DNA from 2 places in the Roseateles sp. So40a genome. Region 1 is predicted to be linked to the other one. Evidence: predicted binding sites of a transcription regulator. Region 1 holds the regulator's gene; the other holds the start of a gene.

Region 1 (14,666 bases):
ACGAGTGCCTGGTGCAGATGCCCGAGATGATCGGGCGGCAGCCCGACGCCGTCATCGCCTGCGTGGGCGGCGGCAGCAACGCCATCGGCATCTTCTATCCCTACATCCCGCACGCCGACGTGCGCCTGATCGGGGTCGAGGCCGCGGGCGAGGGCGTCGGCACGCCCCGGCACGCCGCCACGCTCAGCGCCGGCGCGCCTGGCGTGCTGCACGGCAATCGCACCTACCTGCTGCAGGACGACGCCGGCCAGATCATCGAGACCCATTCGATCTCCGCCGGCCTGGACTATCCGGGCGTCGGTCCCGAGCACGCCTATCTGAAGGACATCGGCCGCGCCGAGTACGTGGGCGCCACCGACGCCGAGGCGCTGGCGGCCTTCCACCGGTTGTGCCGCACCGAGGGCATCATCCCGGCGCTCGAGTCCAGCCATGCGCTGGCGCATGCGATCAAGCTGGCGCCGACGATGCGCCCGGACCAGCACCTGCTGGTGAACCTGTCCGGTCGTGGCGACAAGGACATCGGCACCGTCGCCGACCTGTCGGGCGCCGAGTATTTCGACCGCCCGTCGATGGCTGGTCACGCCGTCAAGGGAGGTGCGCGATGAGCCGCATCGAAGCCGCCTTCGCCCGGCTGGGCGCGCAGGGCCGCAAGGCGCTGATTCCGTACGTGACCGCCGGCGATCCGTACGCCGATGTGACCGTCGAGCTGATGCTCGCGATGGCCCGTGCTGGCGCGGACGTGATCGAGCTCGGCGTGCCGTTCTCCGACCCGATGGCCGACGGCCCCGTGATCCAGAAGGCCAGCGAACGCGCGCTGGCCAAGGGCATCACGCTGACCCGCGTGCTGGACATGGTGCGCGAGTTCCGCCAGCAGGACGGCGACACACCGGTCGTGCTGATGGGCTACGCCAATCCGGTGGAGCGCTTCGGTTGGGAAGCCTTCGGCGCCGCGGCCCAGGCCGCGGGCGTCGACGGCGTGCTGATCGTCGACTACCCGCCCGAGGAGTGCGAGGCCTTCGCCGCCACTCTCAAGGGCCATGGGCTGGATCCGATCTTCCTGCTGGCGCCGACCTCCACCGATGAGCGGGTCGCCCGCATCGGCCAGCTGGCCAGCGGCTACGTCTATTACGTCTCGCTGAAGGGCGTGACCGGCGCCGGCCACCTGGACACCGGCGCCGTCGCCGACGCGATGCCCCGCTTGCGCCGTCACGTGCCGATCCCGCTGGGCGTGGGTTTCGGCATCCGCGACGGGGCGACGGCGGCGGCCGTGGCGCGCCATTCGGACGCGGTGGTCATCGGTTCGGCCCTGGTTCAGCTGATCGAGTCCCAGACAAGGGATAATGTCGCGATCCAGGCAGCGGCCTTCATCCGAGACATCCGCGCCGCGCTGGACGCCTGACCGGGGCGCCGATCCACCCGATCGCCCCCGGTTTCGCGTTCCGCTTAGACATAGGAGCCCGCCATGAGTTGGCTTGAGAAACTGCTTCCCCCGAAGATCCAGCAGACCGATCCCGACCAGCGCCGCACGGTGCCGGAGGGCCTGTGGATCAAGTGCCCGTCCTGCGAGACCGTGCTCTACAAGACCGACCTCGAGCAGAACGTCAACGTCTGCCCGAAGTGCGGCCACCACCACCGTATCGGCGCCCGCGCCCGTCTGGACGCGTTCCTCGACGGCGAGGGCCGTTACGAGGTCGGCCAGGAGGTGCTGCCGGTCGACGCGCTGAAGTTCAAGGACAGCAAGAAGTACCCCGACCGGCTCAAGGAAGCGCTGGAATCGACCGGCGAGACCGACGCGCTGGTCGTGATGGGCGGCGCGGTGATGAGCATCCCGGTGGTCGCGGCCTGCTTCGAGTTCGACTTCATGGGCGGTTCGATGGGCTCCGTGGTCGGCGAGCGCTTCGCGCGCGGCGTCGAGACCGCGCTGGAGCAGAAGACCCCGTTCATCTGCTTCACCGCCACCGGCGGCGCGCGGATGCAGGAAGGCCTGCTCTCGCTGATGCAGATGGCCAAGTCCAACGCCGCGCTCACGCGACTGGCCAAGGCGAAGCTGCCCTACATCAGCGTGCTGACCGATCCGACGATGGGCGGCGTGTCGGCGAGCTTCGCGTTCGTCGGCGACATCGTCATCGCCGAGCCCAAGGCGCTGATCGGCTTCGCCGGTCCTCGCGTGATCGAGAACACCGTGCGCGAGAAGCTCCCCCCGGGCTTCCAGCGCGCCGAGTTCCTGATGGAGAAGGGCGCGATCGACATGATCGCGGACCGTCGCAAGCTGCGCGAGATCATCGCCCGCAACCTGGCCATCCTGCAGCGCCAGAGCTCCGACGCGGTCGCCTGACGGCGCGCCGCCGAACCGCCCGGCGCGGTTCCGGTCCTCAGCACGGCCAGACCCGACCCGGTCTGGCCGTCTTCATTTGAGCCTTGGAAGTCCCGATGTCCTCTCCGATCCCTCACGAACTTTCCCTCCCCGTGCTGGCGCCCGGCGGTGACGCGCAAGCGGTGCTCGACGCCTGGCTGGCCCGCTGCGAGCGCCTCCACCCCAAGGAAATCGACATGACCCTGGCCCGCGTGGCCGAGGTCCGCGATCGGCTGGGCCTGAAGTTCGGCCCGGACACGCCGGTGGTGATGGTCGCCGGCACCAACGGCAAGGGTTCGACCTGCGCGATGCTCGAGAGCGTCGCGCTGCAGGCCGGTTACCGCGTGGGGCTCTACATCAAGCCGCACCTGGTGCACTTCCAGGAGCGCTGCCGGGTGGGCGGCCGCCCGGTGGACGCCGCGGCGCTGCTGCCGCATTTCGAGGCCGTCGAGCGCGCCCGGGGCGATCTGACGCTGACCTACTTCGAGTTCACGACGCTCGCGATCCTGCACTGCCTGGCCGCCGAGCCGCTGGACCTGGTGATCCTGGAAGTCGGCCTGGGTGGCCGGCTGGACGCGGTCAACGTGATCGACGCCGACTGCAGCGTCATCACCAGCATCGACCTGGACCACACCGAGTACCTCGGCCCGGATCGCGAGTCGGTCGGTCGCGAGAAGGCGCACATCATGCGGCCGGGCCGGCCGGCGATCGTCTCCGACCCCATGCCGCCGGCATCGATCGCGGCCCATGCTGAATCGATCGGCGCCGATCTGCGTCAATTGGGCCGCGACTTCACCTATTCCGGCGACCGCCAGCAATGGCAGTGGGCGGGCAGGGCGCGTCGCTACAGCGGCATGTCCTACCCGGCACTGCGCGGTGTGAACCAGTTGCTCAATGCCTCGGGCGTGCTGGCGGTGTTCGAGGCGCTCTACGAGCGGCTGCCGATCTCCGCACAGGCGGTGCGCGCCGGGCTGGCGCTGGTGGAGCTGCCGGGGCGCTTCCAGGTGGTGCCGGGCTCGCCGATGCTGGTGCTGGACGTGGCGCACAACCCGCACGCCGTGGCGGCGCTGGCGCAGAACCTGGACCAGATGGGCTTCTTCCCGCGCACCCGCGCGGTGTTCGGCGCGATGGCCGACAAGGACCTGGCCAACATCCTGGCGCGCATCTCGCCGCTGATCGACCACTGGCACTTCTGCGACCTGCCGATCGCCCGTGCGGCGAGCGCCCAGGCGCTGTCGCAGCGCTTCGAGGAGGCGCGTGCCGCGGGCGCGCTGCAGACGCCCAAGGACGTGGCGTTCACGCTGCACGCGGATCCGGCGTCCGCCTTGGCCGCCGCGGCCGCCGAGGCGGACCCCGCTGATAGAATTTTGGTCTTCGGTTCGTTCTTCACCGTGGGCGGCATCCTCAAGAACGGCATCCCGAGGCTGGGCGGCGGCGTCCAGCCGGAATCCGAGTCCTGACACGCCCGCGTTGAACGCATCGCAACGCTGCATTCGAATCTGTCGCGATTGAAGTCGGCGGCCCCGTCCGTAAATGCGGAGGGGCCGCTTCCCGCTTTCGGGGCGGCGACGGCGCGGCATCAACCAGGTCATCCGAGTACATGGGTTTTCTGTCCTTCCTGAAGCGCGGCGAAGCGAACGATTCCGGCGACCGGGGCGGTGAGCGTGGCGACCGGGCGCGCGCCGACAGCGGCCGAGGCCGCTCGCGCGGCGGCGCCGAGGCGGTCGACGACGTCCAGCAACTGCGCCTGCGCGCGCGGCGCCGCCTGATCGGAGCGGCGGTGCTGGTGGGTGTGGCGGTGATCGTGTTCCCGCTGGCCTTCGAGACCCAGCCCCGCTCCATCCCGGTGGACCTGCCCATCGACATCCCGCGCAAGGACGGCACGCCGCCGTTGAGCATTCCGGCGCCGACGGGGCAGAGCGCTCGCGGCACGACCGAGGCCGACGCCGGCCGCGGCATCATCACCGAGTCCGCCGAGCAGGCTGACGCCGACCGCGCGGTGCCCCCGCCGGGATCGCGTCCCGGCGTGACGCCCGAACAGCAGGTCGCGCAGGCGATGCCGCCCACGCGCATGACCACGCAGCCCGATGAGCGCGCGACGATGGCCGAGCCCGCCCGTCCGGCGATCGTCGAGCCCAAACCCGAGCGCAAGCCCGAGACCAGACCGGAGACGCGCGCCGAGCTCAAGCCGGAGCGCAAGCCCGACCTGAAGCCGGAGGTCAAGCCGGAGCGCAAACCTGAAGCCAAGCCCGACACGCGCGCGGCCGATGCCGCTCGCGCGCAGGCGCTGCTCGAGGGCCGGTCCTCGCCCGAACGCAAGGTCGACGCGGCCGCGGGCAGCGCCCGATTCATCGTGCAGGTCGGGGCGTACGCCGACGGCAAGGCCGCGCAGGACGTGCGCGCCAAGGTCGAGCGCCTGGGCCTGAAGACCTACACCCAGGCGGTGGAGACCGCCGACGGCAGACGCATCCGCGTGCGGGTGGGGCCTTTCAACTCGCGGGACGAGGCGGACAAGGTCGCGGCGAAGGTCCGTGGTGGTGGCCTGTCCTCGGCCGTGCTGACGCTCTGACGGGCCGGCACGGAGATACGAACGATGCCCGGCCATGACCGCCTCGCGCCACGCCCGATCCCCAGCCCTCGCGGAGCCGCGCGATGAACTGGGTCGATCTCGCGCTGATCGGCCTGTTCGTGATCTCGGTGCTGCTTGGCGCCTGGCGCGGCCTGGTGTTCGAGCTGATGACGATCGCGGGCTGGATCGTGGCCTACCTGGCCTGCCCGTTCGTGGCGCCGCTGGTCGAGCGTTTCATCCCGATCGACAAGGTCGGCCCGACGATGCTGCATGCACTGGGCCTGGTGCTCGCGTTCGTGCTGGTGCTGCTGGTGTGGGGCATCGCCGCCAAGTTGATCCGGGCAGTGATCCATGCCACGCCGCTCGGCGTGATAGATCGACTGTGCGGCGCGGGCTTCGGTGTGCTGCGCGCGGTGCTGCTGGCGCTGCTGACCACGGTCATCGTCGCCATGACGCCGGCGGTGCATTCGGCGCCGTGGGTCGAGTCGCAGATCGTGCCGTATCTGCAGGTGACCCTGACGCAGGTCAAGCCGCTGTTGCCCACGGCCCTGCACGACTACATTCCGGCCTGAACATCCCGAACGATCAGGCCTTGATCCCGAATTCCGTTTCCTCCCAGTTTCCAGAGCATTGAAGGACCTCCCATGTGCGGCATCGTCGGTGTGATTTCCAAGGCGCCGGTCAACCAGCTGATCTATGACGCGCTGCTGCTGCTGCAGCATCGCGGGCAGGACGCGGCCGGCATCGTCACGATGCAGGGCCACAAGTGCTTCATGCACAAGGCCCGCGGCATGGTGCGCGACGTGTTCCGCACCCGCAACATGCGCGCGCTGCCCGGCAACGTCGGTCTCGGCCAGGTCCGTTACCCGACGGCCGGCAATGCCTATTCCGAGGAGGAGGCGCAGCCGTTCTACGTCAATGCCCCCTACGGCATCGTGCTCGTGCACAACGGCAATCTGACGAACGCCCATGCGCTCAAGGACGAGCTCTTCGAGGTCGACCGCCGTCACATCAACACCGAGAGCGACACCGAGGTCCTGATCAACGTGCTCGCGCACGAGCTGGAGATGGCTGGCCGCGACCTGCCGCTCACGCCCGAGCAGATCTTCAAGGCCGTGGCCACGGTGCACAAGCGCATCAAGGGCTCGTATGGCGTGATCGCGCTGATCGCCGGTCACGGCCTGCTCGCTTTCCGCGACCCCTACGGCATCCGTCCGCTGTGCTTTGGCCAGGCCGCCAACGGCGAGGTGATGGTGGCCAGCGAGAGCGTCGCGCTCGAGGGCACCGGCCACACGCTGACGCGTGACCTCGCGCCCGGCGAGGCGCTCTTCATCGACACGCACGGCACGGTCCACACGCAGCAGTGCGCGGAGAGTCCGTCGCTCAATCCCTGCATGTTCGAGTTCGTCTACCTGGCGCGCCCGGACTCGGTGATGGACGGCATCTCCGTCTATCAGGCCCGGCTGAACATGGGCGAGACGCTGGCCCAGCGCCTGATCTCGACCATCCCGCCCAGCGAGATCGACGTCGTGATCCCGATCCCCGAATCGAGCCGGCCGTCGGCGATGCAGCTCGCGCACCGCATCGGCAAACCGTATCGCGAAGGCTTCGTCAAGAACCGCTACGTCGGCCGGACCTTCATCATGCCGGGCCAGTCCACGCGCAAGAAGTCGGTGCGCCAGAAGCTCAACGCGATCGGTCTCGAGTTCAAGGGCCGCAACGTGCTGCTCGTGGACGACTCCATCGTCCGCGGCACGACCTCCAAGGAGATCGTGCAGATGGCCCGCGAGGCCGGCGCCAAGAAGGTCTACCTGGCCTCCGCCGCGCCGCCGGTGCGCTTCCCCAACGTGTATGGCATCGACATGCCGACCAAGGAGGAGCTGATCGCCCACGGCCGCTCGATCGAGGAGATCCGCCAGTTCATCGGCGCCGACGCGCTGATCTATCAGGACGTCGACGCGATGAAGCGCGTGGTCGGCCAACTGCGCCAAGGACTGAACGGTTTTGAGGCGTCGTGCTTCGACGGCCAGTACATCACCGGTGACGTGACCGCCGAGGACTTCGCCACGATGCAGGCCCAGCGCAAGTCGCAGCCCGAGGAAGAGGACCTGCCCGCGCGCAGCCGTCTGGCGCTGCAGAGCGGAGGGGACCAGTGATGGCGGACGACGCGAAGGGCAGCAGTATCCCGGGCGGCATTCCTCGCGTCGGCCTGCCCGAGGACGCGCGACTGGACACGCTCGCGGTGCGCGAGGGCCTGCCGCCGTCGCCCTGGGGAGAGAACTCCGAGGCGCTCTATCTGACCAGCTCCTTCGTGCATCCGGACGCGGCCACCGCCGCGCGCCGTTTCGCCAACGAGGAAGAGGCCTTCGTCTACAGCCGCTTCTCCAATCCGACGGTCATGATGATGGAGCGCCGGCTGGCCGCGCTCGAGGGCACCGAGGCCTGCATCGCGACCTCCTCGGGCATGTCCGCGATCATGCTGCTGGTGATGGGGCTTCTGAAGTCGGGCGACCACGTCGTGTGCTCGCGCTCGGTGTTCGGCTCCACGATCAAGCTGCTGCAGGGGGAGTTCGGCAAGTTCGGCGTCCAGACGACCTTCGTGTCGCAGACCGACCTCGCCGAATGGAAGAGCGCGCTGCAGCCCAACACGAAGCTGCTGTTCGCCGAGACGCCGACCAACCCGCTGACCGAGGTCTGCGACGTCGCGGCGCTGGCCGACATCGCCCATGCGCATGGCGCGCTGCTGGCCGTGGACAACTGCTTCGCCTCGCCGGCGCTGCAGCAGCCCGCCAAGATGGGCGCGGACTTCATCATCCACTCCGGGACCAAGTACCTGGACGGTCAGGGCCGGGTGATCGCCGGCGCGCTGTGCGGACCGGCCAGGTACGTCAACGACGTGTTCACGCCGGTGATGCGCACCGTGGGCATGTCGCTGTCGCCGTTCAACGCGTGGGTCGTGCTCAAGGGCATGGAGACGCTGTCGGTGCGCATGAAGGCGCAGACCGCCAGCGCCGCGGTGCTGGCCGAATGGCTGGAAGCGCATCCGGGCGTGGAGCGCGTGTACTACCCGGGGCTGAAGTCGCACCCGCAGCATGAACTGGCCATGCGCCAGCAAGGCGGGCAGGGCGGGGCGGTCGTGGCGTTCATCGTCAAGGGTGGTGCTAATGCGGCGACCGACGGCGGCCGCGCGGCCGCTTTCCACGTGATCGACCACACCCGCATCTGCTCGATCACCGCCAACCTGGGCGACACCAAGACCACCATCACGCATCCGGCCAGCACCTCGCACGGCCGGCTCACCGAGCCGCAGCGCCAGGCCGCCGGCATCACGCAGGGGCTGATCCGCGTCGCGGTCGGCCTCGAAGACATCGAAGACATCAAGGCCGACCTGGCCCGTGGTTTGAACTCGCTATGACCTCTCCGATCCGCACCCGCATCGCGCCATCCCCGACGGGCTTCCTGCACCTGGGCACCGCCCGCACGGCGCTGTTCTCGTGGGCCTACGCGCGCCACTTCGGCGGCGAATTCGTGCTGCGCATCGAGGACACCGACGTCGCGCGCTCGACGCAGGACTCGGTGGACCAGATCCTGGCCTCGATGAAGTGGCTGGGCCTCGAGTACGACGAGGGCCCGATCTACCAGATGCAGCGCCTGGAGCGTTACCACGCGGTGATCGATCAGATGATCGCCGCGGGCACCGCCTACCGCTGCTATTGCACGCCCGAGGAACTGGCCGCGATGAAGGCCGGTCAGGAAGCGCGCGGCGAGAAGCGCCGCTACGACGGCACCTGGCGTCCCGAGCCCGGCAAGACGCTGCCGGCGATTCCCTCGGGCGTCGATCCGGTGGTGCGTTTCAAGAATCCGATCGACGGCGACGTCACGTGGGATGACGTGGTCAAGGGCCCGATCACGATCAACAACCGCGAGATCGACGACCTGATACTGCTGCGTCCGGACGGCGTGCCGACCTACAACTTCGCCGTCGTCATCGACGACTGGGACATGCGGATCACGCACGTCTTCCGCGGCGACGAGCACATCAACAACACGCCGTGGCAGATCAACCTGTTCAACGCGCTGGGCGCCCCGCTGCCCGCGTTCGGACATATCCCGGTGATCCTGGGTGACGATGGCCTGAAGCTGTCCAAGCGCCGCGGCGCGGTGAGCGTGACCGCCTACGAGGAGAACGGCTACCTGCCCGAGGCGATGCTGAACTACCTGTCGCGCCTGGGCTGGAGCCATGGGGACGATGAGCTGTTCTCGCGGGAGCAACTGGTGTCGTGGTTCGACGGCAGCCACATTTCCAAGAGCCCGGCCCAGTGGGATCCGGCGAAGCTCGAGTGGGTCAACGCCCATTACATCAAGCTGGCCGACGACGCCCGCCTGGCCGAACTGGTGACGGCCCAGATGGCCAAGCGCGGCCTGGCCGCGCCGGCCCGCCTGGAAGCACTGTGCGCGCTGTTCAAGGATCGCTGCAGCACCACCGTGGCGCTGACGGACTGGCTGGCGATGTACGTGTCGCCGGTGACCCCGAGCGAGGCGGATCGCGCCCAGCACCTGACCGACGCCGTGAAGCCGGCGGTGCTGGCGCTGGCGGACAAGCTTGAGGCGCTGGCCGTGTGGGACAAGGCCGCGATCAATGCCGCGATCAAGGAAACCATCACCGCCCACGGCCTGAAGATGCCGCAGCTGGCGATTCCGGTGCGGGTGCTGGCGTGTGGCCGGACGCAGACGCCATCGGTCGATGCGGTGCTGGAACTCTTCGACAAAGAAATTTTGTTGAACCGCTTGCGTTCCGTTTAAAACTCGGTCTATACTCTTGTTCTCGCTTGAACAGCGCGATGTTCGAAACGAACTTCGAAGCGGCAGACAGCGAATCAAAACGGGGAGCGTCAGCTCCCCGACGAGATTCAAGGAAGCCGAAAAGAAGTCGGATCGAATCCCCGAAGGGGGTATAGCTCAGCTGGGAGAGCGCTTGCATGGCATGCAAGAGGTCAGCGGTTCGATCCCGCTTACCTCCACCAAACTTCGGTTTGTGTGGCGCGCGGTTCAAGGAATGAAGGTTTAGTCCCCTTCGTCTAGAGGCCTAGGACACCACCCTTTCACGGTGATTACAGGGGTTCGAATCCCCTAGGGGACGCCAAGTTGTCGAGCTTGGTTACTGACTTAGAGATTGAACGAGAAAATCGAAAAATTCTTCGGAAATCGATTTGATCGTTGTCAAAATCAGGTATAGTAACGATATCGACGCAGCGATACGGTCAAGCAATTGATCGGATCGATGCGACAAGAGATAGAAAAGAGTTTGATGCGACGGATCGAAAGATCTTGAGTATCTGGAGTGGTAGTTCAGTTGGTTAGAATACCGGCCTGTCACGCCGGGGGTCGCGGGTTCGAGCCCCGTCCACTCCGCCAACGTTTTGAGACTCGGGCAGCGTACCGATTCGATGCGAAAGCATTCGGGGGTATAGCTCAGCTGGGAGAGCGCTTGCATGGCATGCAAGAGGTCAGCGGTTCGATCCCGCTTACCTCCACCAGAATTCCTTCGGGAAGTCTGGGCGCGGTCTGAGTCGATGCGAGAAGGTTCAGTCCCCTTCGTCTAGAGGCCTAGGACACCACCCTTTCACGGTGATTACAGGGGTTCGAATCCCCTAGGGGACGCCAAGTTTGACAAGGCTTGGCTGCATCGCAGATCTGTATGGATCTGGAGATTTGCAGCGCAACTTGTCCGCGAACAAGAATGACGTGCTTAACAACGTCGTCTTAGGAGTGGTAGTTCAGTTGGTTAGAATACCGGCCTGTCACGCCGGGGGTCGCGGGTTCGAGCCCCGTCCACTCCGCCAACATTGAAACCCTGTCGATGCAAGTCGGCAGGGTTTTTTCTTTTCCGGCATTGGTTTCACACGCATTCTGTCGGCGCCATCATTCGCCGGGATTTCAGTGTGAACCCGAATGCGGCGATCTATCCGGCTTCTTCACAGATCCGGATACTCGCGTTTGCGCTGGGCGGTGTAACTCCACCAATCCCTGGGTGGGCCGCCATTCATGAAATCAACAGCGGCCATATAGGTATCCAGCACGCAAGGATCGTGGCGTTTCCCGGTCAGTTTGCAGATGCCCTGATACAGCGCGAAGGCATCGGCACCGACGAGATCCGCAGGCTGATGGATGCCCATCAACTGGAAATCGCGGACCATCGCCGGTCCGATGTTGGGAATCTGCCGCAGTTGCGTGCAGGTCTCCGCTGAGGCCGCCTTGCTGTGCGACTTGCGCGCGGTGGTGCGGGCGGCCGTCATGGTCAGTGGAAGCCGCCGGAACGGATCAAACCTACCGCCAAGCCTTCGATGGCGAACTGTTCATCGGGCGTGACGTCGATCGGTTGGAAATCCGGATTCTCGGGCAGCAGTCGAATGCCGTCGGCATGACGCTCCAGGCGCTTCACGGTCACCTCCTCGCCGATCCGCGCAACAACCACCTGACCGTTGCGCGCCTCGCTGACCTTCTTCACCGCCAGCAGGTCGCCGTCCATGATGCCGATGTCCTTCATGCTCATGCCTTTCACGCGCAGCAGGAAGTCCGGCGCCTTCGAGAACATCGAAGGGTCGACGCTATAGTGCTGCTCGACATGTTCCTCCGCGAGGATCGGCGCGCCGGCGGCCACCCGGCCCACCAGCGGCAGCGTCAGCTGTGCGAGGCTGGCCAGCGGCAACGCGAACTGGCTGTGCTCCCGGGCCCGGTTGACCTGGCGCAGCGCCGTCGACGGCAGGCGGATGCCGCGGGCGGTGCCACCCACCAGCTCGATGACGCCCTTGCGGGCCAGCGCCTGCAGGTGTTCCTCGGCGGCATTGGCCGACTTGAAACCCAGCTGCTGCGCGATCTCCGCGCGCGTGGGCGGGGAGCCGGTGCTTTCGATGCTGTCGCGGACCAGATCGAAGATCTGTTGTTGGCGGGCGGTCAGTTTGGGCGGTGTTTCCACGAGCACAGGCCTTTATTCGGTGGGGAAGGCTGAATGCCACGAAGCCGGGTCGAAGCGGTTCACCCCACAGCGGGGTGCATGACTGTTCGATGCGTGCCTGAGAATTCATCCAGCATCTGGATTTTTATACAGGAGACGATAAATTGCAAAGCGCGGCGCAGACCCTCGTGATCATCGGCACCGGCGGGACGATCGCCGGAGCCTCCGGCAGTGCGACGGACAACGTCGGCTACAAGGCCGGCTCGCTGTCCGTGAACACGCTGGTGGCGGCCGTGCCGGCCTTGGCCAGTCGCTCCCTGGAGGCCGAGCAGCTCGCGCAGCTCGACAGCAAGGACATGGATCACGCGACCTGGGCGCGACTCGCTCGCCGGGTGCAGGCGCACCTCGAGCGGCCTGAGGTGCGCGGCGTCGTGATCACGCACGGCACGGACACACTGGAGGAAACCGCCTACCTGCTGCAACGCGTGCTGGCGCCGCGCAAGCCGGTGGTGCTCACCGCGGCGATGCGGCCCGCGACGGCCATCCAGGCCGACGGACCGCAGAACCTGCTCGACGCGGTTGCCGTGGCGGAGTCCGAGGGCGTGTCGGGCGTCGTTGCCGTGGTGGCAGGTCAGGTGTGGTCGGGGCTGGAGCTCCGCAAGACGCATTCATATCGTCTGGATGCCTTCGAGGCGGGCCCCGACGCCGGCGCGCTGGCGGTGGTGGAGGAGGGCGTGTTGCGCCGCTTCCGCGACTGGCCGGCGGGTGAGGCGCTCGGTGTGGCACGCTTGCCGGCCGGGGGTCAGGCCTGGCCGTGGGTCGAGGTGCTGGGCAGTCACGCGGGCGCTGATGCGCGCGCGATCGAGGCCTGGCGAGTGGCGGGCCTGCAGGGACTGGTGCTCGCCTGCACCGGCAACGGCACGCTGCATGAGGCCCTGGAGGCACCGGTGCGCGCGCTGAAGGAAGCCGGTGTGCCGGTGTGGCGGACCACCCGCTGCGCCCAGGGACGCATCGTTGGCGCGAGCGACGAGCCGGGCGCCGCGTTGTCGCCGTGGGCCGCGCGCGTCGAGTTGATGCTGCGCCTGCTGGCCGATTGAGCGGACGCGCTCAGGCCCGGCGTCGCGCGAGCCAGACGCCGACGGCGACCAGGGCCATGCCGGCCATGGCCAGGACCGACAGCGTCTCCCCGAACAGGCCCCAGGCGATCAGCGCCGTGGCCGGTGGCGTCAGATAGAACAGACTGGCGACGTGGACCGCGCTGCCGCGACGGATCAGCACGTTGAGCAGGCTGACGGCGCCCAGCGACAACACGAGGACCAGCCAGGCGAGCGCGAAGACGAACTGCCCGGACCAGGTCACCTGCATCGTCTCGGTGGCCGCGGCCAGCGCGGCGGTGACGATCAGGCTGGGCACGAACTGGATGATCGAGCCGGTGCGCAGGTCAAAGGACGGGCAGAAGCGCTTCTGGTACAGCGTGCCGACGGTGATGCCCAGCAGCGCGAGCATCGCCGGCAGCAGCATCGTCACGAGGGCGCCGCCGGGCACCGCCGCGATCTTTTGCGCGACGACCAGTCCGACGCCGATGAAACCGAGGCTCAGCCCCAGCCACTGGAGGCGGTCGATGCGCTCGCCGAGGAAGGCGCGCGCGCCCAGCGCGGTCACGAGCGGCTGCAGGCCGACCACCAGCGCGGTGATCCCGGCGGGCAGGCCGTGCGAGATCGCGGTGAACACGCCGCCCAGGTAGACACCATGCACCAGCAGTCCGGTCACGGCGATGTGTCCGCAGGCCCGCAGCGAGCCGGGCCACGGCGCGCGCAGCACCAGCACCACGGGCAGCATCAGCACGAGCACGGCCGCGTAGCGCCAGGACAGGAAGGTCAACGGTTCCGCGTCGGGCAGTCCGAATTTCGCGCCGATGAAACCGGTGCTCCACACCGCGACGAACAGCAGCGGGAGCAGACCGGTGGAAGCGCCCGCGGCTTGGGGTGTGGGCGGCGGTGGCGCGGGCGACGGGTTCATAGGGGCTGGATGCTACCCAGGCCCGTCACCGTCGCGCCGCCACGCGGGCGACAGGCGCGCCGGCCTCAGCCGCCCGAGCCTTGCTGCGGCTCACGCAGGAAGATCTCGACGCGCCGGTTCTTGGCGCGGTTCTCCGGCGTGTCGTTCGACATCAGCGGCTCGCGCGAACCGCGGCCCGCCACCTCGATGCGGTCGGCGCGCACGCCGCGGTCGGCCAGGTAGCCGCGCACGCTCTCGGCGCGACGCAGCGACAGCGGGTCGTTGATCGCGTCGGAACCGGTGTTGTCCGTGTGGCCCACGACCCGCACCACCGTCGGCGACGGATTGTTGTTCAGCCCGTTGGCGAAGGCATCCAGCACCGGACGCAGGCGCGGCTCGACGGCGGCGCTGTTGGTGGCGAAGGAGATGTCGCTCGGCACGTCGAGCTTGAGCTGGTTGTCGGCGGTGCGCGTGACCTCGACGCCGGTGCCTTGCGTGGCCTGCTCCATCGCGCGGCGCTTGTCCTCCATGTGGCGCGACCAGACGTTGCCGGCCACCGCACCGAGCGCGCCGCCGATCAATGCACCGGTGCCTGCCTTGCCGCCGGTGGCGGAGCTGATGACCGCGCCCGAGACCGCGCCGATCGCCGCACCGCCCGCGGTGCCGCGCTGGCGTTCATCCATGTTGGCGCAACCGCCGAGGACGGCGGCGGCGAGGGCGGCGGCGGCCAGTCGGGTGTGTCGCATCTGCATGTTGTTTCTCCTTGTGATCCGGATAAGAAAACCCAACGA
Region 2 (14,666 bases), 2.3 Mb from region 1:
GTTGTCGAAACCGAAGACCAGCTCCCAGGGCGTGAAGGGCTCGCTGGAGAAGCAGGCGGCGACCAGCATCGCCGCCCAGATCGATCCATGGATCGCGGCACCGACGGTGATCACATCCAGGAAGCGGTCGCGGATGGCGTGGTCTGACAGCGCCAGCGCCAGAGGCCGGGCCAGCAGCAGCACGCTGCCCAGCAGCAGCACCTCCCGCACCGCGATCAGCGGATGGACCGCGGTCAGGCAAGAGGCAAGGATCAGCAACCCCAGCGTGGCGAGCGCCGCCGATGTCCAGGAAGGCGTCGCGCGCGATCCGGTTGTCCGCTGGGTTGGCGACGTCGAGAAACCCGTCGGAGACAAGGCCCAGATCGCCGCGCCGGCCACCAGCAGCACCAGCTGCGCGATGCGCGCGACATCGTGCGGGCCCAGCCGAGTGGGGATCGCGTTGTAGAGCAGCGGCACGGCCCACAGCGCGCCAGCGAGGCCGATGGCCAGCCAAGCCTGAGGGAGGGAGCGGGTGGAGGCGTGTTGCAGGTTCAAGGCGGCCAGATGGTAACGCCGGAGACTCGGCCTCCAACGGGCGGCCGAGTCGCCAAAAAAAATGGAGCCCGGAGGCTCCATTCATTGATGACGCCCGCGAGGGGCGTCAGCCGAGAGGCTCAGGCTCAGGTGCCCTTGCACGAAGCCGGCAGGTACTTGGCCTGGATGGTGCCCGTGCAGGCCCAGGTCACTTGGTCGGTCAGCGTGCCGCCGTTGGTGACGCGGGTGCCGGTCAGGACGATGTTGTTGGCGTCCACGCCGGTGCCGATGGCTTGAGCCGTGGCGGTCAGGACAGCGGTGGTGCCGCCGGTGTAGGTCATCGCCGACACGTACTTGGTCGGGTTGAATTCCAGGCCCAGCGTGGCTTGGTCAGCCGGGAACGAGCCCTTGACCGACAGCCATTCCTGAATGGCGGCCTTCGGCTGGCTGGCAACGCCAACGACTTCCGAAACCTTGGACTTCTTGATGTAGTCCGAGTAGGCCGGCAGGGCCACGGCAGCCAGGATGCCGATGATCGCCACGACGATCATCAGTTCGATCAGGGTGAAACCTTGTTGAACGCGCTTCATTGAAAAACTCCTAGGAGAGAGAGTGAGGTAGAGACGAGCCTTCTGTACGCAGGGCCCGTGCCAGCCCGTTTGCTTCTGCAAATCGTGAACGACATCACGCCTCATCGGGGCATCGTGCGCTGATCGCCACGGACGACTGACGCTTTTTGTCAGCCCACCTGCCCAGATTTGTCACCCGCCGCCGGCCTGACAAAGTTTGTCGCCCCCCATTCCGGTGAACTCCCCCGTCCGAGGGCAACGCTGAAAACAACACCGCCCGCGGTGGATATCCAGCGCGGGCGGCGGGGGAGATCGTCAAGAAGCCGTCAGCCCAGCGTGAACTCCTGGAAGTTCTCCAGCGCGGAGATCCGATGCGTCGTCTTGATCGCCGTCACCGCCTCCATCACCGCCGCGCGCTCGCCCGGCTTGATGTGGGTGATGTGGACGTCGATCGCGCCGTTCAGCTTGGCGAGCTCCTCGCGCAAGGTCGTCGGGCACAGGTGCTTGCTGATGCCCGCCAAGCCGCATTCGTCGTCGCCGAACGCGCATTCGATGATCAGGTGAGCCACGCGGATCTCCGCCAGGCGCTGCCACAGCGCCGGATTCGGGCCGGTGTCGCCGGTGAACACCCAGTGGCCGCTCTCGCCGCCATCGACCGCGAAACCCACCGCCGGCACCGTGTGCGCGGCGCTCAGCACCTCGACCTGTCGGCCGCGGCCCAGGTCCAGGCGCTCGCCGACGGCAAATTCATGGAAGGTCAGCGCGGGGCGCTCCCGCGTGGGCAGCCGGGTGAAATCGGGCCAGATCACGCCGTTGAACACATGGGCGCGCAGGGCTTCGAGGGTCTCCGGCAGCGCATGAACCCGCACCGGCGGTCGACCCGCCTGCGCGCGACGGCGCTGCACGGTGTCCGCGAGCAGGCCGATCGCCAGCACGTGGTCCAGATGGGAGTGCGTGACCAGGATGTGATCGACCTGGACCATCGCATCGACGGTGAGCTCGGCCACACCGCTGCCGGCGTCGATGAGCACATCGTCGTCCAGCAGGAATGAGGTGGTTCTGTAGCCAGCCGCCAGGGCGCCGGCGCAACCGAGCACGCGAATCTTCATGCGCTGCACTGTAGAGGCAGCGCCGCACCGCGCTAAGCGCCGAATCCTCGAACTGGGGACTTATTGCCGTCGCTTACGCGACCCCGCCGGGATGCCGTGAAAACCTGCACGCGTGTCGGCAATCGCCCGACAGAACGGAAGCATCTCGATACATCCATGACAGCCCGGAAGGCCCATGGCGACGGGCATCGGGCGCGTCACCGTGCGTCGTCAGACCTGCACGAACTGCATCTGCGTGCCGGCCAGCTCGATCACATCGCCGTTCTTCAGCGGGACCGATTCCGCGGTCAGCGGCGCGCCGTTGACCACTGGCCGGGCATTGCCCTCGACATGCGCGAACACGTAGCCGCTGGGACGCTTGGTGATGGAAGCCACCTGCACGCCGGGCTTGCCGACCGTCGTCACGACCTTGGTCAGCGTGACCTCGCGGCCGGCCGCCGGGCCGTTGAGCACCTTGATCGCCGCCGGCGAGGTCGCCACCGGCGCCGGGCCGAGGCCACCGAACGAGGAAGGCAGACCGAAACCGCTGCTCGGGGCCGTGCCCGGGCGCAGGATCATCGTCTTCTCGTAATCGGCGTTGTCCTCGACCAGGTACTTGATCTTGTACTTGCCGACCTCGATCACATCGCTGTGCGAGAGCAGCTGCTTCTTGATCGCCTTGCCGTTGATGTACGTGCCGTTCGTCGAGTTCAGATCCTCGATGAACACATCGGCGCCAACCATCTGCAGCACGGCGTGTTCGCCGCTGACCGCGAGGTTGTCGATCACGATGTCGTTATACGGCCGACGGCCGAGCGTGGTCTTGTCCTTGGTGATCTGCACTTCCTTGATCACCACGCCGTCCAGCGACACCACCAGCTTGCCCATGCTTGACCTCGAGTCCTGTCTTTATTTGTAGTGGGCCGCCTCAGCGGCGCCCATTGTTACGACTGAATGGCCACCACGCCCATGGCTTGGTGCGACTTTCCGCGCGAACCAGAACGATCGCAATATTATCCTTGCCGCCCATGTCATTGGCTGCGTCCACCAGCGCCTGCGCCGCTTCGGGCAGGTCACTGTGGCTTTGCAACACCTGTGCCACGCTGACGTCATCGACCATGTCGGACAGTCCGTCACTGCACAGCAGGATCTGATCACCCGGCAGCAACTCGTGCTGATGGACCTCGAGCATCACCGTGTCCTCCACGCCGACCGCCCGTGTCACCAGATTCTTGTTGCTGCTGAACACCGCTTCTTCAGGTGTCAGTAGACCCGCATCGATCTGCTCCTGCAGCAACGAATGGTCACGGGTCAGTTGCACCAGTTGCCCTTCGCGATATCGGTAAGCGCGCGAATCGCCGACATGGCCCAGCAGCAGGCTCTGTTCCCGGAACACCGCCAGCACCAGGGTCGTCCCCATCCCGGCATACCGCGGATTGGTGTTGGCCGCGTTGAAGATCGCCCGATTGGCGTTGTCCACGCAGATGTCCATCGCGCGGCGCACGTCGATGTCGGTGGCATGCTGGCCCGCCTCCGACAGCCAGCGTCCGAGTTCGGACTTGATGAAGGTCGTCAGCATCTGGCTGGCGACTTCCCCGGCGTTGTAGCCGCCCATTCCGTCCGCGAGAACCGCCAGCCCGACGCCCGGCTCCAGGGCGACCGAGTCTTCATTGTTGTCGCGCACACGTCCGGTGTCGGTGGCGCTGAAGAACTCCAGGGTCATGTCTTGCTGGCGGGATCGGCTGGGGGAAGGGGATTGTGCACTGCGCCCTGGGACTGTAGCCGCAAAGTTTGCTCGAATGCCTGTCCCGCCGGTGGGGGGGGTGTGGCGCCAGTGCTATTGGCCAGTTCGACCGGAATCTGGCTCAGCACGGCCTCCAGGTCCTGTGCCAGCACGTCGCCGCGCTGGTAACGCAATTCGGGACGTTTCTCCAACGCCAGCGCCACCACCAGGGCCAGCGATTCGGGCAGCTCCGGACGGAGCTGGCGGACATCGGCGGCGGTCTGATTCATGATCTGGTGCATCAGGGTCGCCATGGACTCGGACTGATGCGGCAGATTGCCGGTGAGCAACTGGAACAGCATGGCGCCCAGCGAATAGAGATCGCTGCGGCCATCGACCTGCAGTCCCGCGAGCTGCTCGGGCGACATGTACGACGGCGTGCCCAGCACCAGGCCGGTCCGCGTCCGGCTGCCGTCGGCGACCCGGGCGATGCCGAAATCCATGATCTTCACGCTGCCCGAGGCGCGCTCGAGCATCACGTTGGCCGGCTTGATGTCGCGATGCACGACCCCGTGACCATGGGCGTACTGGAGCGCTCTCGCCAGACGCGCGCCCAGCAGCAGCACCTCTCGCAGCGGCAGCAGCTGACCGGGGCGGGTGTGGTGGCTGAGGTCCTGGCCCACGACGTATTCCATCGCGATCCAGGTGTCGCCCGCGCATTCGCCGGCGTCCAGCACCCGCAGGATGTCGGGGTGATCGAGGTGACGCGCGGCGCTCGCCTCGCGCATGAAGCGGTCGCGGACATCGACCAGATCGTCCGGCGAGAACTCGCGCTGCAGCGCCAGCCGCTTGATCGCGACGGTCACGCCGCTGCGCCGGTCGACGGCGCGATTGACCACCGCCATCGCGCCGCGACCGATTTCCTCGCCAATCTCGTAGTTGTCGAGCGCCACGCCCGCCGATCGCGGCATCGGCTGCGTCGTCGGCAATGAATCGGGCGCGGCGAAGCCTTCGTCGTCAGACGCACCCCGGCCCAGCAGTCGCTTCAGGAAGCCGGAGGCGCTCATGACATGGCGGGCCTTTCGTCAGGCTTGTGCCGGCTTGCGAGCGGCCAGCAGCTTGCCGACCGCCAGCACGAACAGCGCGCCACCGACGCCCAGGGCGTAATAGACCTGCGGCAGGACCTCGGTCGTGCCCGGCTTGCTGCCCGCCTGCATCGGCACCCAGCTGTTGAGCGCGGGATCGGTGACCACCATCGTCCCGGCGATCCAGCCCAGCAGCATCGCGCCCAGCGTGATGACGATGGGGAACTTGTCCATCAGCTTGATCACGAGCTGGCTGCCCCACACGATGATGGGGATCGACACCAGCAGGCCGAAGATCACCAGCGGCATCTGGTGATGGGAACCGGCACCCTCGGCAGCGCCGGCGATGGCGATCACGTTGTCCAGGCTCATCACGAAGTCGGCAATGATGACCGTCTTCACGGCGCCCCAGAGCTTGTCGCTGGCTTCCATCTTCGAGTGGTCATCCTCCGCCTCGGGCAGTAGCAGCTTGATGCCGATCCACAGCAGCAGCACACCGCCGACCAGCTTCAGGAACGGCAGCTTCAGCAGCGTCAGCGCGAAGAAGATCAGCACGACGCGCAGGACGATGGCACCCGCGGTGCCCCACAGGATGCCCTTGGTGCGCAGGTTCGGTGGGAGCTTGCGGCAGGCAAGCGCGATGACGACGGCGTTGTCGCCACCCAGCAGGATGTCGATCAGGATGATCTGGCCGACGGCGAGCCAGAACTCGGGGCTGGAGAGCATGTCCATAGATGGGGGTCCGCGCCGGGACCTTGCGCGAACAAGGGCCCAGTCTAAAGCGTTGGAGGGTTGAACGAACGAAGGGGCCCGTCGGGCCCCTTCTTCGGTTCGGGGAAAGCGAACGGATTGTCCGCTTTCACCCCCCGGAACCGCAGTGCGTGAAATTACGCAGCGGCGGTCTCCAGCATCAGGTTTTTCCTGCTACTTACAGCAGGCCCTTCAGCAGCTTGCCCATTTCGGACGGATTGCGCGTCACGGTGAAGCCGCACTCTTCCATGATGGCGAGCTTCGCATCGGCGGTGTCGGCACCACCCGAGATCAGCGCGCCGGCGTGGCCCATGCGCTTTCCGGGAGGGGCGGTGACGCCGGCGATGAAACCGACGACCGGCTTCTTCATGTTGGCCTTGCACCAGCGGGCGGCTTCAGCCTCGTCCGGGCCACCGATCTCACCGATCATGATGACGGCGTCGGTATCCGGATCGTCGTTGAAGGCTTGCATCACGTCGATGTGCTTCAGACCGTTGATCGGGTCGCCACCGATGCCGACGGCCGACGATTGGCCCAGGCCGATCTCGGTCAGTTGGGCGACGGCTTCATAGGTCAGCGTGCCGGAGCGCGAGACCACGCCGATGCGGCCCTTGCGGTGGATGTGGCCGGGCATGATGCCGATCTTGATCTCGTCGGGCGTGATCAGGCCGGGGCAGTTCGGGCCCAGCAGCAGCGTCTTCTTGCCGCCGGCCGCTTCCTTGGCCTTCATCTTGTTGCGCACTTCCAGCATGTCACGGACGGGGATGCCTTCCGTGATGCAGATCGCCAGATCCAGGTCGGCCTCGACGGCTTCCCAGATCGCGGCGGCGGCGCCCGCGGGCGGCACGTAGATCACCGAGACCGTCGCGCCGGTCTGGGCCGCGGCTTCCTTGACGGTGCCGTAGATGGGGATGTCCGAGAACTTCTCGCCCGCCTTCTTGGGGTTCACGCCGGCGACGAAAGCGTTCTTGCCGTTCGCGTAGGCCTGGCAGCCCAGGGTGTGGAACTGACCGGTCTTGCCCGTGATGCCCTGGGTGATGACCTTGGTGTCCTTGTTGATGTAAATGCTCATGTCGTATTCCTTGGCTGGGTCGGCGGCTTACTTGACGGCGGCAACGATCTTCGTCGCGGCTTCGGCCATGGTGTCGGCGGCGATGATGGGCAGGCCGGACTCGGCCAGCATCTTCTTGCCCAGCTCTTCGTTGGTGCCCTTCATGCGGACGACCAGCGGCACATTCAGGTTGACGGCCTTGCAGGCCGTGATGACGCCTTCGGCGATGGTGTCGCACTTCATGATGCCGCCGAAGATGTTCACGAGGATGCCCTTCACCTCGGGGTTCTTCAGCATGATCTTGAAGGCCTCGGTGACCTTCTCGGCCGTGGCGCCGCCGCCGACGTCCAGGAAGTTGGCCGGCTCGCCGCCAAACAGCTTGATGGTGTCCATCGTGGCCATGGCCAGACCGGCGCCGTTCACCAGGCAGCCGATGTTGCCGTCCAGCGAGATGTAGGCCAGGTCGAACTTGGACGCTTCGATCTCAGCCGGATCCTCTTCGTCCAGGTCGCGGTAGGCGACGATTTCCGGGTGACGGAACAGGGCGTTGGCGTCGAAGTTGAACTTGGCGTCCAGGGCGATCAGGTTCCCCTTGGAGTCGCAGTTCAGCGGGTTGATTTCCACCAGCGACGCGTCGGTGTCCATGTAGCACTTGTAGAGCTTGGCGAACAGGTCGACGGCCTGGTCCACCGAGGCGCCGGTCAGGCCGATGGCCGCGGCGATCTTCTTCGACTGCTCGGTGGTGATGCCGGTCAGCGGATCGATGTACTCGGTGATGATCTTCTCGGGGGTCGAGTGCGCGACTTCCTCGATGTCCATGCCGCCTTCGCTCGACGCGATGAAGGCCACCTTCTGGGTGCCGCGGTCGGTCACCAGCGAGATGTACAGCTCGTTCTTGATGTCCGCGCCTTCCTCGATGTACAGGCGGCGGACCTTCTGACCGGCCGGGCCGGTCTGGTGCGTGACCAGCTGCATGCCGAGGATCTGCTCGGACAGCGCCTTCACGTCGTCCAGGCTCTTGCCCAGCTTGACGCCGCCGCCCTTGCCGCGGCCACCCGCGTGGATCTGCGCCTTGACCACCCAGACCGGGCCGCCCAGTTTCTGCGCGGCTTCAACCGCTTCTTGCACCGTGAACGCGGGAATGCCGCGCGGCACCGGCACGCCGAACTGGCGCAGGATTTCCTTGCCCTGGTACTCGTGAATCTTCATAGGGAGGTCTCGCTTGATGGATGGATCAGGAAGAGGCCGCCAACGCCGCGAACAGTCCGCGGTGCCGGCGCAGAGAGGAGGTTTGCAGTGCAGGAATCAGCCACGCCAGCGCCTCGGATCCCCCGTCTTCGCGGCCATAGGCACGCGCGTCGACGGTGCGACGGAGGTGCGGCGGATGGCGCTCGGGGGAGGCGGTGGAAGACATAAACCGGTGCAAACACGCAAAAACACGCCCGCGGACAACGTCAGCGGGCAGATTTGCGAAGCCGAAAATGTAGCATGCTGCGCTGCATCAGGCCTTTGGCGCGGTTGCGACGCGCACTGGCGTAGGCTTGTCAGCGGCCCGCAAGCTGCGCGTGGCGCACGAAATTACGGGCAGTTTCAGCGCTAGCGGGCGCCGATCACCGCGTGTCACCGCTTCAGGTGTCAGGCCCGGCGGCCACGCGGCGAACCGCCCGCCGGGCCAGCTCCGGACCGAATCCGCGACCGATCAGGAAGCGCAGGCGTTTGGCCTCGGCGGAGGCGTCCTCGGGCGCACCCTCTCCGAACCTGCGACGCAGCAGCTCGCAGGCACGGTCGAGCTCACCCGCTGACAACGCCGCGCGTTGATCCGCGTCGAGCGCCAGGCCGTGCTGCGCCAGCTCCTGTTCAATGCGTCGCTGGCCGAAGCGCTGCGATCTCACGTGCAGGCGGGATTCGACGAACCGGGATTCGTCCAGGTAGCCGTTGGACAGGAGCCAGGCGATCACGGCGTCGACTTCTTCGCCCAGATCCGGGACGTCCTCCTCCGAGGAGCTGGACTCGACGCCATCACTGCCCGCGGCCTGTGCCGACCGGTCTCGCGCGATGCGCAGCAGCTTGCGCCGCAACTCCATCGCGCTGTGCTCGCGCTGGGCCAGCAGCGCGACCGCTCGCGCCTTCAGCGACAAGGGCTGCGAGGCACGACCCCGCCGGCCTTCGGTCGGGGTCATGCCGTGGGTGCCCCGTGCTTATTCAGCGTCGCTGGTCGCGCCGCCCAGCAGCGGGATGCCCAGCGAGTCGCGGATCTTGTTCTCGATCTCGACCGCCAGATCCGGGTTCTCACGCAGGAACTCGCGGGCGTTGTCCTTGCCCTGGCCGATCTTCTCCCCGCTGTAGGCATACCAGGAGCCGGCCTTCTCGACGATCTTGGCGGTGACGCCCATGTCGATGATCTCGCCCTCGCGGCTGATGCCTTCGCCGTACAGGATGTCGAACTCCGCCGTCTTGAACGGGGGCGCGACCTTGTTCTTCACGACCTTGACCTTGGTCTCGGAGCCGATGACCTCCTCGCCCTTCTTGATCGAGCCGATGCGGCGGATGTCGAGGCGGACCGAGGCGTAGAACTTCAGCGCGTTGCCGCCGGTGGTCGTTTCCGGGCTGCCGAACATGACGCCGATCTTCATCCGGATCTGGTTGATGAAGATGACGGTGCAGTTGGTCTTCTTGATGGTGGCGGTCAGCTTGCGCAGCGCCTGGCTCATCAGGCGGGCCTGCAGGCCGGGCAGCGCGTCGCCCATCTCGCCCTCGAGTTCCGCCTTGGGCGTCAGCGCCGCGACCGAGTCGATGATGATCAGGTCCACCGAGCCCGAACGCACCAGCGAGTCCACGATCTCCAGCGCCTGTTCACCGGTGTCGGGCTGGCTGATCAGCAGTTCCTGCAGGTTCACGCCCAGCTTCTGCGCGTACTGGACGTCCAGCGCGTGTTCGGCGTCGATGAACGCGCACACGCCGTCCAGCTTCTGCATCTGGGCGATGACCTGCAGCGTCAGCGTGGTCTTGCCCGAGGATTCCGGCCCGTAGATCTCGATCACCCGGCCGCGCGGCAGGCCGCCGACGCCCAGCGCGATGTCCAGGCCCAGCGATCCGGTGGAGACGACCTGGATGTCCTCGATCTTCTCGCCTTCGGCCAGCCGCATGATCGAGCCCTTGCCGAACTGCTTTTCGATCTGGGCGAGGGCGGCCTGCAGGGCCTTGGCTTTTTCGGTGTTGGCGTTCTTCACGGGGGCGTCCATGCAATCTTCTCCTGTTGGGCTGCGGCGGATTATGGCGCAATCTGTATATCTGTACAGTACTTTGTCGAACGGGCCGATCCGCGTGGCGGCTTGCTTGAGGTCCGATGCAGCCATCTTAGGCAGCGGGTGGCTCATGGGATGAGCCAGCACGGCGCGATCCCACCGATTTCCACCATCAGCGGGAGACCTCCCCCGACGAACCTGTCGCGGGCCTGACCCGACGCCCCCTGACGGGTGCCCTCGCATGGCTCGGAAACGCCTAGGGAACACGCGCAGGCGGCTCCCTAGAATGTCTCCATAACCAGAGGGGACGACACATGCGCATCCTGATCGCCGAAGACGACCAAGTCCTGGCCGACGGCCTGCTGCGCTCCTTGCGCGCATCGGGCTGCGCGGTGGACCAGGTCGGCAGCGGCAGCGAGGCCGACGCGGCGCTCGCGTCGCATGAGTTCGACCTGCTGATCCTGGACCTGGGCCTGCCCAAGCTGCACGGGCTGGAGGTGCTGCGGCGGCTGCGCTCGCGGGGTTCCTCGCTGCCGGTGCTGATCCTGACCGCGGCCGACAGCATCGAGGAACGGGTCAAGGGGCTGGACCTGGGCGCGGATGACTACATGGCCAAGCCGTTCTCGCTGCAGGAACTGGAGGCGCGGGTGCGCGCGCTGACGCGCCGCGGCCTGGGCACCGCCTCCAGCGTGATCCGTCATGGACCGCTGACCTTCGACGCCACCGGACGCGTGGCCTACATCAACGAGCAGATGGTGGAGTTGTCGGCGCGCGAGCTGTCCTTGCTCGAGGTGCTGCTGCAGCGCGCCGGCCGGCTCGTCAGCAAGGACCAGCTCGTCGAGCGCCTGTGCGAGTGGGGCGAGGAGGTCAGCAACAACGCGATCGAGGTCTACATCCACCGGCTGCGCAAGAAGATCGAGCAGGGGCCGATCCGCATCGCGACGGTGCGCGGCCTGGGTTACTGCCTTGAGAAGATCCCGGGCTGAGCCCGCTCGGCGATTGGCGCGCCCTTCCGTTCTGACCCCGCATCACGACCGCACGCGGCATGGCGTCTGAATCGTCCGGCCATCGCTCGCTGTTCGGCGAGATCCTCGACTGGATGCTCGCGCCGCTGCTGGTCATCTGGCCGATCAGCGTCGCGCTGACCTGGCTGGTGGCCCAGGGCATCGCCAACAAGCCGTATGACCGCGAGCTGGACGAGATGGCGCGTACGCTGGGCCTGCAGGTCGTGACCGAGCCGGCGCCCGGCGACGCGACCACGCGCAAGGGGCGTTCGAGGTATGCGCTCGCGCCCGAGGCGGCGGCGCTGCTGCGCGCCGACGAGACGGACACGGTCTATTACCAGGTGCTGGGTCTGCGCGGGGAACTGCTCAGCGGCGACGCGCTGCTGCCGGTGCCCGAGGTGGAGCCCCCCATCGTGCCGTGGGAGGTCAACCGGCGCTTCGACGAGGTGAACAACGAGGCGGTGCGGGTGTCCTACCTGTGGGTGGTGCCCGAGGGGATGGCCGGCGGCGACAAGATGATGCTGGTGCAGGTCGCGGAGACGCTGGGCAAGCGCTCGCGGCTGACCAACGAGATCATCAAGGGCGTGATCCTGCCGCAGTTCGTGATCCTCCCGCTGGCGGTGCTGCTGGTGTGGCTGGCGCTGGCGCGCGGCATCGCGCCGCTCAACGACCTGCAGCGGCGGATCCGCTCGCGCGACAGCTCCGACCTGAGCCCCATCGATGAACAGCGCATCCCGGACGAGGTCGCGCCGCTGGTGCAGGCGATCAACGACCTGCTGGAGCGGCTGGACCAGTCCATCCGGGCGCAGAAGCATTTCCTGGCCGACGCGGCGCATCAGCTCAAGACGCCGCTGGCGGGTCTGCGCACGCAGGCCGAGTTGGCCCAGCGCGAGATCGACGAGGGCCGGAGCTCGCCGGCGGAGCTGCGCCGCTCGCTCAAGCAGATCGCGGTCTCGAGCCAGCGCGCGGCGCACATGGTCAACCAGTTGCTGGCGATGGCGCGGGCCGAGGACCAGGAGCACGCGGCGCGGCGCAGTGAGGTGAACCTCGCGGTGCTGGCGATCGAGACGGTGCGCGACTTCGTGCCGCGCGCGATGGAGAAGCGGCTGGATCTCGGGTACGAGGGACCGGAGGCGAGCCAGGCGGGGCTGCGGATCCACGGGCATCCGCTGCTGATCCGCGAGCTGATCCGCAACCTGGTCGACAACGCGTTGCTGTACACGCCCAGCGACGGGACGGTGACGGTGCGTGTCGTCGAGGATCCGTTCGGACAGGTGTGCGTGCTGCAGGTCGAGGATTCGGGGCCGGGCATCGCGGAGGCGGAGCGCGAGCAGGTGTTCCAGCCGTTCTATCGCGCGTTGGGCACCAACGTCGATGGCTCGGGCCTGGGTCTGGCGATCGTGCGCGAGATCGTGCAGCAGCACGACGCGGAGATCTCGGTGGACGACACCCGCGCGCGGCGTCAGGCGGAGGCCGATGGGGGCGGTCCGGGCGCGCGCTTCACGGTGCGCTTCGCCGCGCATCCGCTGGCGAGCGGCGGGAGCTGATCACCGCTGCGTGCCCCCGCGGCTCTTCGCGATCGACATCAGCATGCCCAGCGACAGCCCCAGCGTCACCATCGCCGTGCCGCCGTACGAGATGAACGGCAGCGGCACGCCCACCACCGGCAGGATGCCGGTCACCATGCCCATGTTCACGAACACGTAGGTGAAGAAGCTCAAGGTGATCGCGCCCGCCAGCAGCCGCGAGAACAAGGTCGGCGCCTCATGCGCGATCGCCAGTCCGCGCAGGATCAGCGCCGTGAATCCGATGAGCAGCCCCGCAGCGCCGATCAGCCCGAACTCCTCGCCATAGGCCGCGAAGATGAAGTCGGTCGTGCGTTCCGGGATGAACTCCAGGTGCGTCTGCGTGCCCTTCATGAAGCCCTTGCCCGTCACGCCGCCCGAGCCGATCGCGATCTCGCCCTGGATGATGTGGAAGCCCTTGCCCAGCGGATCCTTCGTCGGGTCCAGCAGCGTGCACACGCGGTCCTTCTGGTACTCCTTCAGCACCACCCATTTCACGTCGGGCTGACAGATCTGATCCTCGCTGAAGACCAGCGCCGTGATGCCCGCGCCGGCCAGCACCAGCGCCGGAATGATCAGCTTCCAGGACAGCCCCGCGAAGAAGATCACGTAGAGCCCCGCCCCCAGCACCAGCAGCGAGGTGCCCAGGTCCGGCTGCTTGGCGATCAGCCCCACCGGTACCACCAGCAGCACGAACGCGGCGATGAAGTCGGGCAGGCGCAGCTGACCCTCGCGCTTCTGGAACCACCAGGCCAGCATCAGCGGCACGGCGATCTTGAGCATTTCCGAGGGCTGGATCACCACACCGATGTTGAGCCAGCGCGTCGCGCCCTTCTTGCTGATGCCGAACAAGGCCACCGCCACCAGCAAGGTGACACCGATCCCGTACAGCGGCAGCGCCAGCTGCATCAGGCGCTGCGGCGGCACCTGCGCCGTCACGAAGAGCACGCCCATCGCCAGCACCATGTTGCGCGCGTGATCGACGAAGCGCGTGCCGTGGTCGTAGCCCGCCGAATACATGCACATCAGGCCCAGGCCCATCAGCCAGGCCATCGCGAGCAGCAACGGGACGTCGAAACCCTGGAACAGCGGCTTCACGCGCTGCAGCAGGCTGGGTTTGCTGAAGACGGCGCTCATCGTGAGGCTCCCAGGTTGCGGCGCGGCGCGGACGCTGCGGCGTTGCCAGTGGCCGCCGGGGCGCTCGAAGCGCTCGAAGCCCCTGAAGCCGCGGATTCCGGCGCGCTCGCGGCGGCGCCCGGCAAGGCGATGTCCTCGACGCGGCGCGGCGTGCCGATCGGCGCGCCGACCTGGCCCACGCGCACCTTGGCGATGTCTTCCTCGCTCGGATACGTGCCCGTGAGCACGTAGTCGAACACGCGACGCGCGATCGGCGCGGCCGATTCGGAGCCGAAGCCCGCGTTCTCCACGATCAGCGCCAACGCGATCGTCGGCGCCTGATAAGGCGCGAACGAGATGTACAGCGAATGGTCGCGCTTGCGCTCGTCAGCCTTGATGCTGCTGTACGTCTGACCCGCGCGCAGGCCCACCGCCTGCGCCGTGCCGGTCTTGCCCGCGCTCTGGTACTGCGCGCCCGCGAACACCATCCGCGAGGTGCCTTCCAGCGTCACGTCGTGCATCGCGTTGCGGATCACGTCCACGTCGGCCTTGCGCAACGCCAGCGGCGACAGCGCGTCGCTGGCGGTGCGGCGCTGGGCATGCTTGACCACGTCCTCGATCTCACGCACCAGACGCGGCCGATACCGTTCGCCGCCGCTGGCCAGCGTGGACATCGCCGTGGCGAGCTGCAGCATCGTGAAGTTGTTGTAACCCTGGCCGATGCCCAGCGAGATCGTCTCGCCGGCGTACCATTTCTGCTGCTCGGGGCGCTTGTAGGCGCGGCGCTTCCACTCGGTGCTGGGCAGGATGCCGGTGACCTCGCCCAGCAGGTCGATCTCGGTCTTGCGGCCGAAGCCGAAAGGCTCGAGCTGGTCATGGATCATGTCCACGCCCATCTCGTTGGCCAGCGAGTAGAAGTAGACGTTGGACGAGGTGACGATCGCCAGCCGCATGTCC

Evidence for each region. The regulator LexA, encoded in region 1, represses DNA repair genes until DNA is damaged. The targets are predictions, from matches to a motif close to ACTGTATNNNNATACAGT.
Region 2: a site for LexA is predicted at 10,062-10,079, ahead of recA (recombinase RecA). Genes of this name have one in related genera too.

Annotation. Positions count from the first base shown of each region.
Region 1 covers NZ_CP182288.1:1,962,079-1,976,744, forward strand. Annotated here, with positions in the region: gene trpB (tryptophan synthase subunit beta) at 1-605, shown strand, start outside; gene trpA (tryptophan synthase subunit alpha) at 602-1,399, shown strand; gene accD (acetyl-CoA carboxylase, carboxyltransferase subunit beta) at 1,463-2,335, shown strand; gene folC (bifunctional tetrahydrofolate synthase/dihydrofolate synthase) at 2,431-3,813, shown strand; gene ACNI65_RS09105 (SPOR domain-containing protein) at 3,954-4,922, shown strand; gene ACNI65_RS09110 (CvpA family protein) at 5,006-5,494, shown strand; gene purF (amidophosphoribosyltransferase) at 5,567-7,078, shown strand; gene ACNI65_RS09120 (O-succinylhomoserine sulfhydrylase) at 7,078-8,337, shown strand; gene gltX (glutamate--tRNA ligase) at 8,334-9,725, shown strand; tRNA gene ACNI65_RS09130 (tRNA-Ala) at 9,871-9,946, shown strand; tRNA gene ACNI65_RS09135 (tRNA-Glu) at 9,990-10,065, shown strand; tRNA gene ACNI65_RS09140 (tRNA-Asp) at 10,261-10,337, shown strand; tRNA gene ACNI65_RS09145 (tRNA-Ala) at 10,384-10,459, shown strand; tRNA gene ACNI65_RS09150 (tRNA-Glu) at 10,511-10,586, shown strand; tRNA gene ACNI65_RS09155 (tRNA-Asp) at 10,689-10,765, shown strand; gene ACNI65_RS09160 (helix-hairpin-helix domain-containing protein) at 10,898-11,218, opposite strand; gene lexA (transcriptional repressor LexA) at 11,221-11,898, opposite strand; gene ACNI65_RS09170 (asparaginase) at 12,042-12,974, shown strand; gene ACNI65_RS09175 (DMT family transporter) at 12,985-13,896, opposite strand; gene ACNI65_RS09180 (OmpA family protein) at 13,962-14,621, opposite strand.
Region 2 covers NZ_CP182288.1:5,417,006-5,431,671, reverse strand. Annotated here, with positions in the region: gene ACNI65_RS24765 (O-antigen ligase family protein) at 1-534, opposite strand, end outside; gene ACNI65_RS24760 (pilin) at 660-1,103, opposite strand; gene ACNI65_RS24755 (MBL fold metallo-hydrolase) at 1,409-2,191, opposite strand; gene ACNI65_RS24750 (FHA domain-containing protein) at 2,402-3,058, opposite strand; gene ACNI65_RS24745 (Stp1/IreP family PP2C-type Ser/Thr phosphatase) at 3,099-3,893, opposite strand; gene ACNI65_RS24740 (serine/threonine-protein kinase) at 3,890-4,960, opposite strand; gene ACNI65_RS24735 (TerC family protein) at 4,979-5,710, opposite strand; gene sucD (succinate--CoA ligase subunit alpha) at 5,907-6,800, opposite strand; gene sucC (ADP-forming succinate--CoA ligase subunit beta) at 6,828-7,988, opposite strand; gene ACNI65_RS24720 (regulatory protein RecX) at 8,408-8,959, opposite strand; gene recA (recombinase RecA) at 8,978-10,021, opposite strand; gene ACNI65_RS24710 (response regulator) at 10,339-11,010, shown strand; gene ACNI65_RS24705 (sensor histidine kinase) at 11,070-12,575, shown strand; gene rodA (rod shape-determining protein RodA) at 12,576-13,730, opposite strand; gene mrdA (penicillin-binding protein 2) at 13,727-14,666, opposite strand, start outside.